One region of the Zhongshania borealis genome, then DNA from elsewhere that is predicted to be linked to it. Evidence: predicted binding sites of a transcription regulator. Region 1 holds the regulator's gene; the other holds the start of a gene.

Region 1 (4,425 bases):
CTGAGTTTCGTCAAACGCTCGAGATAGCCGAGGCCGAAGGCCTAGGAATGCGGAATAATTTACCTACTGGGACCGATATTCCGTGTCCTAATTGCGGCCGTACAATGCAAATTCGCACAGCCAGTACTGGCGTGTTCTTAGGTTGTTCCGGTTATGCATTGCCGCCGAAAGAGCGCTGTAAACAAACCATAAACCTTGTCGCAGCAGAAGATTTTGTCAGCATCGATAGCGACGATGATGAGGCTGAGTCTAAGGTTTTACGCAGCAAGCGCCGCTGTGGAATATGTAATACTGCCATGGAAAGCTACATTATTGATGCCGCGCGAAAACTCCATGTCTGTGGTAACAATCCTGACTGTAGTGGACACGAAATCGAAGAGGGCAGTTTTAAAGTCAAAGGTTATGAAGGTCCACTTATCGAATGCGATAAATGTGGCCTAGATATGCAGCTAAAAACGGGTCGTTTTGGCAAGTATTTTGGTTGTACTGGCGAGGAGTGTAAGAACACCCGCAAGCTTCTGCGCAGCGGCGAAGCCGCTCCTCCGAAGATGGACCCGGTGCCGATGCCTGAGCTCCAATGTGAAAAAGTCGATGACCATTATATTCTCCGCGACGGCGCTGCAGGGCTGTTTTTGGCGGCTAGCGGTTTTCCGCGGAACAGAGAAACTCGGGCGCCTTTGGTAAAAGAGATACTGCCACATCAAAGTGAGATCGACGAGAAGTACGCCTTTTTGTTTGCGGCGCCGGCCAAAGACAAAGAGGGCCGTGACGCGGTGATTCGCTACAGTCGCAAAACCAAAGAACAGTATGTGCAGACCGAAGTTGACGGTAAGCCATCGGGTTGGGCAGCGTTCTACGAAAATGATAAGTGGGTAGTGCGCGAAAAGGCCGCTAAGGCGACGAAAACTGCTGCGGCAAAAAAGCCAGCTAAGAAAACAAAGGTGAGTAAGTAATTGGCGGGACTAAAAGAAAGCTTTCGCGGCCAGTGTAATTTACACATCTATTTTGCTGAGCAGTATCTTGGTCAGCTTGATTCAACTGATGCGAATGAGTGGGGCGGGCACATTCAGCGCGCCACTACCGATTCAATCGTGTGGCAGTTGTTATTAGCCTACCAGTGCCACCTTGCTGACGTGATAGATCAACAGCCCAAGTTTGCACTGACATTGCCCCAAGGGCAGTTTAATGCTCGATCATTCGTAGCAGATGACCTTCCACCAGAACTGGAGGAGTTAGCGGGTCGGGAAGTAGAGCCTGGCTGGCTAGAAGTCATCGTTAATTACGCTTTCATCCAAACCACGGCTGCAAGTCCCGCGCCACGGGGGGTGTTAGCTTGGGATGGTCAAATTGAAAACGCGCCAAAACCTGATTTGGCAGTATGCCTGCACGAATTAAAATCGATGATTGCTCGTCATCGCGCCACCTTAATGGAATATTGAAATAAACCGCGGTTGGCATCTAGCTTAAGAGGTTTGATACAATACGGGCAACGGCGCCGTGTTGGCGCTAGAAATATCAAGGAATCCTTTGTGCTGTCATATTTAGAATTGGTTGAACTTGCTAACGGCGACGTTGTGTTACAACGTTCTGAAGGTGACGAAAACCCACTAGTGACGATTCGTTTCTCAGATGAAACTAGAGAACATATCAATGGTTCATGCTTAGAAATAGCTCGTGCCATGGTGCAAGCCGGTATTGAAGCTGTATCTACCGCTGCCGAAGAGGACGCCTTCGCAGAAGATGGCGAAGCCGACCTTGATGAGCTGGAATTGCAGGCCAAAATCGTCCACTAACGATCTGCTTGGACCATGCTTGCTCTGAATTGAGGGTAGGAGTTCGGGCTCTAGGTCTCTTAGGCCTGCATTAAAATCACTAAACACTCCGCAGCACCTGCTTTGGCCGCACTGGCCAGTGCCAGACGTTCATCGTCGCGCAGAGGCCTTTCTAGTAGCATTGCCACGGTATGGCTTTTGCCGCGTTCTAGGGCACGAATAGCTATTTCAGTTAAATCTCGATCAGTATTAGACACAACCTGCAGTATTTTTCGGCCGTGCTGATGGTTCGATTCACTGAGCAGAGGCTTTAGTGGGCGATCCGCTACCCAGCAAAGCCAGCGCTGGTCAGAATTGGCACTGAGTTGGGTCAGCATGGCCGCTAATAGCGGCTTAGACAGGTGAGCGTCGCTGTGCATGGTGATTTCGGTAATCTGACCAGCGGCAACCGCAGATTCAGATGCGTAATGTAGAGGGATCTGCTCTATACAAGTCATATTTTTAACTCCCGCGCCGTAATACGCCAACACTTAAGCCTTCGATGGCAAAGTCCTGCTCGCGTAAATCTACTTGAATTGGCTCGTAGTCCGGATTTTCTGCAATCAGGGCAATGAGGTGTTTGCTCTTTTGTTGTTGGAAACGCTTAACAGTGACTTCATTGTCAATTCTTGCCACGACGATTTGGCCATTGCGAGCCTCGCTAGTGCGGTGCACGGCCAATAGATCATCGTCGAAAATGCCGACATTAATCATGCTGTCGCCTTTTACGCGAAGAAAGTAATCTGCACTCGGCGAAAATATGGACGCCGGCATATCGCAGTAATCCTCAATATTGGCTTCTGCCAATATTGGGTTACCTGCGGCTACGCGGCCGATAACTGGGATGCCGAGATATTCTGGCAGGCGTATGCCCCTTGATGCACCGGGAATGATCTCAATAGCACCTTTTCTGGCGAGGGCCTTAAGATGTTCTTCGGCAGCATTCGGTGAGCGGAAACCAAGTACTCGAGCAATATCCGCACGAGTAGGTGGGTAGCCCGTGTCCGCAATATGGTCTTTGATCAACTGTAAAATTTGGGCTTGCCGTGCTGTGAGCTTTTCCATAATTTTAGTATCTGTTTATCTATACAGGTACTGTCAGTATATACAGTGTTTTATGGATAGCAAGTATGAAATGCGAAGGAGCTGCTGTTTTTGCGGCGATATAAAAAACCCGTCAAAGTGTAACTAAGACGGGTGGCGCATGTTTTTTAATAATGTCGGTGACGACTGCTTGCAGTCAGTATTCGTCCAGTAAGCCGTTTATAACGTCTGTTTCGATTTCTGAGAGCGGGTTGTTCCAGTTTTCCGGGACCATAGTGTCGTCGAGAAAACGGTAGTCATCATCACTTAATTCAAAGGCGTTTCGCCAATCTTCGGGCTCTTCTACTCGTTCTAAATTCAATTGTCGCCAGCTCTCCATGTCATATTGACAGAGCTCACCGTCGATTAACTGTGCTTCAACAGAGTCACTGCCGTCGTCTACGGCGACAACCTCAAAGAGTTGTTCGGTCTCAATATCTTTATACCAGTTTCCGACTTGGGGTCTTAGTCTTGTCATGATTGCCACCTCTGCTAAAGCCTAGGTTCAAACTAACACTTAGAAAATTGCTGTCTAGTAGGTATTTTTGCGGGGTCCTAAATTTGGTATGGATTGTGGCGGTAGGCCTTTTATACAATTCACTGTATATTCAGTAAGCTAGCTCTGATATTTGATTATTATCATTATTTTAAAACTGATTTTTTATGGTGCATTTGTATAAGCCAGCGCGGCTTAGCAATGAAATTGTATAGGCAAGATGACGGAAAACGGTGATGTTTAAACAGTGGTGGGACAGTTTTCAACCTGATCAATATCCGTGGTTGGGTGATGTGTTTATTGTCGTGCTAATCATTTTAGCGGCAAATCTTTTTGTTAGCCGCTTGATGGCACGTTTGGCGCTTAAGTTTGCCAAAACTCGCAACCTTTGGGACGACGCGCTTCTCGATGCCGCACGTCGGCCCGCAATACTTATGGTTTGGGCGGTTGGTGCCAGTCATGTGTTGGAAATTATTGGGCGGTCAACTGATGCTGAAATTTTTTCAGCGCTAGATTCAATGCGCGCTGTGGGTGTGGTGTTAATACTCGCTTGGTTTTTGGTGGCACTGGTACGGCAGATAGAATTGCGTCTGTTGTCGGATGACTATACGGCGAAAGATGAACCCATAGACCGCACTACTGTAATGGCATTGGGTAAATTGGTGCGCACGGCGGTGATCATAGTCTCTGGATTAATGATTCTGCAAAATTTAGGTTATAGCATATCTGGAGTTTTAGCCTTTGGGGGTATTGGTGGGATTGCAGTGGGCTTTGCCGCCAAAGATTTGCTGGCCAATTTTTTTGGCGGTTTAATGGTGTATTTAGACCGGCCGTTTTCGGTTGGTGATTGGATTCGCTCTCCTGATAAAAATATTGAAGGAACCGTAGAAAATATCGGGTGGCGGCAAACCCGGATCCGTACTTTTGATCAGCGGCCGCTCTATGTACCGAATGCGACCTTTGCTCAAATTTCTGTCGAAAATCCATCACGAATGCTAAATCGCCGAATCTATGAAACTATCGGCGTGCGCTACG
Region 2 (4,425 bases), on a different contig from region 1:
GCATACATTTTCTCTGCCAAGCCACCAGAAGCTTCAGTCAGCTTCTTGGTTGCCGCCTCAATTGCTTCTATATCGTCACCTTTTAGCGCCTCATCAACCTCAGTCAACGCTGCTTCGATAGCCGCTTTTTCTTCATCAGAAGCTTTATCACCGGCTTCTTCCAAAGTTTTACGCGTGGCGTTAGCCAAGCCTTCTGCAGTGTTACGAGCAACCACTAGCGCCTCGAACTTTTTGTCTGCTTCAGCATTAGTTTCAGCATCGCGAACCATTTGCTCGATCTCGTCCTCGCTCAGACCGCTTGAAGCGGTAATGCGAATAGATTGCTCTTTGCCAGTAGCCTTGTCTTTAGCAGATACATGTAAAATACCGTTCGCATCGATATCGAAAGTAACTTCGATCTGCGGCAGGCCACGTGGCGCAGGTGGAATATCTGCCAAGTCGAAACGGCCCAGAGACTTATTGGCACTGGCCTGCTTACGCTCACCCTGAACAACATGGATCGTTACTGCTTGCTGGTTGTCGTCAGCTGTTGAGAATACCTGTGATTTCTTAGTCGGAATCGTGGTGTTTTTCTCAATCAGGTGAGTCGCCACGCCGCCCATGGTTTCAATACCTAGACTCAGTGGAGTAACGTCTAACAATAGAACGTCTTTTACTTCGCCAGACAGTACCGCACCCTGCAGGGCCGCACCCATGGCAACCGCTTCATCGGGGTTCACGTCACGACGAGCTTCTTTACCAAAGAACTCTGTAACCTTGGTTTGTACCAAAGGCATACGAGTCTGACCACCAACCAAAATGATTTCGTCGATTTCAGAAGCAGACAAACCTGCATCTTTCAGGGCGACCTTCATTGGTTCAAGTGAACGAGTAACCAAATCACCAACCAGTGATTCCAATTTAGCGCGGCTCAATTTTACAACCAAGTGCTTAGGACCGGTCGCATCGGCAGTAATATAAGGCAGGTTAATTTCAGTCTGCTGGCTAGAAGACAATTCGATTTTGGCTTTCTCTGCCGCTTCTTTCAGACGCTGCACAGCCAAGGAATCGCCTTTCAGGTCAATGCTGCTTTCTTTCTTGAACTCTTCTGCCAAATAATCAATCAGGCGCATATCAAAATCTTCACCACCTAAGAAGGTGTCGCCGTTAGTCGACAACACTTCAAACTGGTGCTCGCCGTCTACTTCTGCGATTTCAATAATGGAAATATCAAAAGTACCACCACCCAAGTCGTATACCGCAATGGTGCGGTCGCCCTTAGACTTATCCATACCGTAGGCCAGTGCCGCTGCAGTAGGCTCGTTGATAATACGCTTAACTTCTAGACCGGCAATGCGACCAGCATCTTTAGTCGCCTGACGCTGAGAGTCATTAAAGTAGGCCGGTACAGTGATAACCGCTTCGGTGACTTTCTCACCTAAGTAATCTTCAGCGGTTTTCTTCATTTTCTTCAATATTTCCGCAGAAATCTGCGGTGGCGCCATTTTCTCACCCTTCACTTCTACCCAAGCGTCGCCGTTATCAGCTTTGCAAATATTGTAGGGCACCATCTTAATGTCTTTTTGAACTACATCGTCTTCAAAACGACGACCGATCAAACGCTTTACCGCATACAGGGTGTTATGCGGATTGGTAACGGCCTGACGCTTAGCGCTCTGACCAACCAGAATTTCTTTGTCGTCGGTATACGCAACAATCGATGGAGTAGTGCGCGTACCTTCTGCATTTTCGATAACCTTAACCTTGTCACCGTCCATAACAGCTACACAAGAGTTAGTGGTACCCAAATCTATACCGATTATTTTACCCATTTTAAATCTCCGATTTACCTGGTCGCCACTTTTGGCGAACGCTATGTCTTGTTGTCAGATATTGGCCCTTATCCACAATTTTCAAGGGGACATAGACCATTTTTTACACAATATTAAAATTTATTCCGGCGCTTTAGCCACCACCACCATGGCAGGGCGCAATAAACGGCCATTCAAGGTGAAGCCTTTCTGCATTACGTCCATTACCGAGTTGGGCTCGGCATCTGGATTCGGCACCATGGCCATGGCTTGATGAAATTCAGGGTTAAACGGTTCACCCAGCGGATTGATTAACTCAACATTGTGGCGAGCTAAAGCGTCGAGCATCGATTTATGCGTCAACTCCACCCCGTCGATCATCGGCTTCAGCGATTCATTGTTCCTATCGGCCGAGGCTAAAGCGCGGTCGAGGTTATCGGCCACCACTAGCATGTCGCCTGCAAATTTCTCTAAAGCAAACTTACGGGCGTTTTCAGCGTCTTTCTCTGCACGGCGACGAATATTTTGAGCATCAGCCACGGCGCGCAGCGCCTGCTCTTTAGCATCGGCAGCGGCTTGCTTAGCCTCCTCCAACTGCACCTCAAGGCTCACACCCTCGGCAGCGGCCGACTCTTGATCAGCACCATCAAGCGCATCCTGAATCTCGCCGACAATCGCCTCTACCTGCGCATCCTCATCCTGCAATGCTGATTTATCCTGATCTTCTGCCACTTAAGCTATCTCCGTCATACCCTAATTTCTTGCGGCAGCAAGGCCGCGCTGACTGGTATATGGGGCTATAGCGTTTTTTTTCAAGGCAGGGAGAAAAATTTTCAATACCTTATTTACGATCTATTGCTCTGCCACAGCACTTTACTGTATAAATATACAGACAATTTCCCACACCCACCGTGAGAGAACCTTATGCTGAGCCACTTACACATCAGCAATTACGCTATAACTGAACGCCTCGACATCGAACTGCATCCAGGTATGACAGTGCTTACCGGCGAAACTGGCGCAGGCAAGTCCATTATGCTCGACGCACTCGGCCTCGCCTTAGGCGACCGCGCCGACAACGGCATTGTTCGCCCCGGCGCAGACCGTGCCGACATACACGCGCTTTTTGACATCAGCCAAATTCCAACGGCAAGCGCTTGGCTAAAAGAACATGAGCTCGATGACGACAATGAATGCCTTCTACGCCGCACCATAAGCAGCGAGGGCCGCTCCCGCGCCTATGTCAACGGCCAGCCAGTCACTTTGCAAGACGTTCGTGAACTTGGCAACTTATTGATCGACATCCACAGCCAGCACGCCCACCAATCGCTACTGCAAAAACCCTATCAGCGCGAGTTACTCGACGCCTTTGCCGGCACCACAGCTCTTGCACTCCAGGTTGCCGAGCACTGCGCCCAATACCAGCGCAGCAGTAAAGCCATTGCCACTCTGAGCGATAACGTCGCCGAGCAAAATGCCCAAGAACAACTATTAAGCTACCAGCTAGAAGAACTTAATCGCCTAAACCTTCAAGCCAATGAACTGGAAGAGCTAGAAAAGCAACAGAAGCAATTAGCGAATGCCGAACAGATTCTTGCCGCCAACCATCACAGCCTACAGCTGTGCAGAGAAGGCGAAGTCAACGCCATGGGCATTCTGCATCAGGCCCTGTCGTCATTGAATAGCAGCCAACATCAGTGCGCCGCTCAAAGCAACGCCGCGCAGCTTATGGAAAGCGCTCGCATTCAAATTGAAGAAGCCGCGCGCGAGCTACAAAATGTTATAGACAGCATCGAACTCGACCCAGACCGTCTAATTGAAGTCGAAGCGCGACTCGACGCCATATACCAAACTGCCCGCAAACATCACTTACAAGCGAGCGAGCTTCCCGCCCTTCACACTTCACTAGCAGAGCAACTAGAAGGCCTAAACGCCAGCGACGAAAAGCTAGAGCAACTTCGCGCCGAGCAGCAACAGGCCCTGCAAGCGTATAACGACAAGGCTGCCAAACTTAGCGAAAAACGCCGCAAAGCTGCCGCCACCATGAAAAAACGCGTCGAAGAACAGCTCCGCGCCCTGAGCATGAAGCATTGCGAAGTCGATTTTGCCCTGCACGCTCTTAGCGACGAGCCCCATAGCTGCGGCCGAGAAGAAATCGAAATTCTGCTTAGCACCAACCCAGCTTCCGCCAAAGGCCCACTCAATAAAATCGCCTCAGGTGGCGAACTTTCACGAATCAGCCTTGCGATCCAAGTAGTCACAGCACAGGTCGCGGCAATACCTACCATCGTATTCGACGAAATAGACGTCGGCATTGGCGGCGCCACCGCCGAAATCGTTGGCAAACTATTAAACGAACTCGGTAAACGTAGCCAAGTACTCTGCGTCACCCACCAACCTCAGGTAGCCAGCCAAGGCGACCACCATATTCGCGTACAGAAAGTCGGTGACAAAAAACACCTGCGCACCGAGCTAGAACCATTAAAAGACGAGCAAAAAATTGACGAAATTGCTCGAATGCTGGGGGGTATCGCGATTACCGAGAATACACTGGCACATGCGCGGGAAATGCTGGGGGTAAGGCATTAAGGCGGGAGAGGCTTAACGGGCGACGGGGAACGCTAAAATCAAAACT

What was found. Region 1 encodes LexA, which represses DNA repair genes until DNA is damaged. Its sites were predicted from a motif close to ACTGTNTNTANANACAGT; they were not measured.
Region 2: a site for LexA is predicted at 2,666-2,683, ahead of recN (DNA repair protein RecN). Genes of this name have one in related genera too.

The regions. Positions count from the first base shown of each region.
Region 1 covers NZ_BAABDM010000001.1:892,280-896,704, reverse strand. The annotation lists gene topA (type I DNA topoisomerase) at 1-953, shown strand, start outside; gene ABD836_RS04240 (hypothetical protein) at 954-1,439, shown strand; gene ABD836_RS04235 (hypothetical protein) at 1,530-1,793, shown strand; gene ABD836_RS04230 (hypothetical protein) at 1,853-2,269, opposite strand; gene lexA (transcriptional repressor LexA) at 2,274-2,876, opposite strand; gene ABD836_RS04220 (DUF6763 family protein) at 3,052-3,372, opposite strand; gene ABD836_RS04215 (mechanosensitive ion channel family protein) at 3,627-4,425, shown strand, end outside.
Region 2 covers NZ_BAABDM010000005.1:212,580-217,004, reverse strand. The annotation lists gene dnaK (molecular chaperone DnaK) at 1-1,811, opposite strand, end outside; gene grpE (nucleotide exchange factor GrpE) at 1,932-2,522, opposite strand; gene recN (DNA repair protein RecN) at 2,715-4,379, shown strand.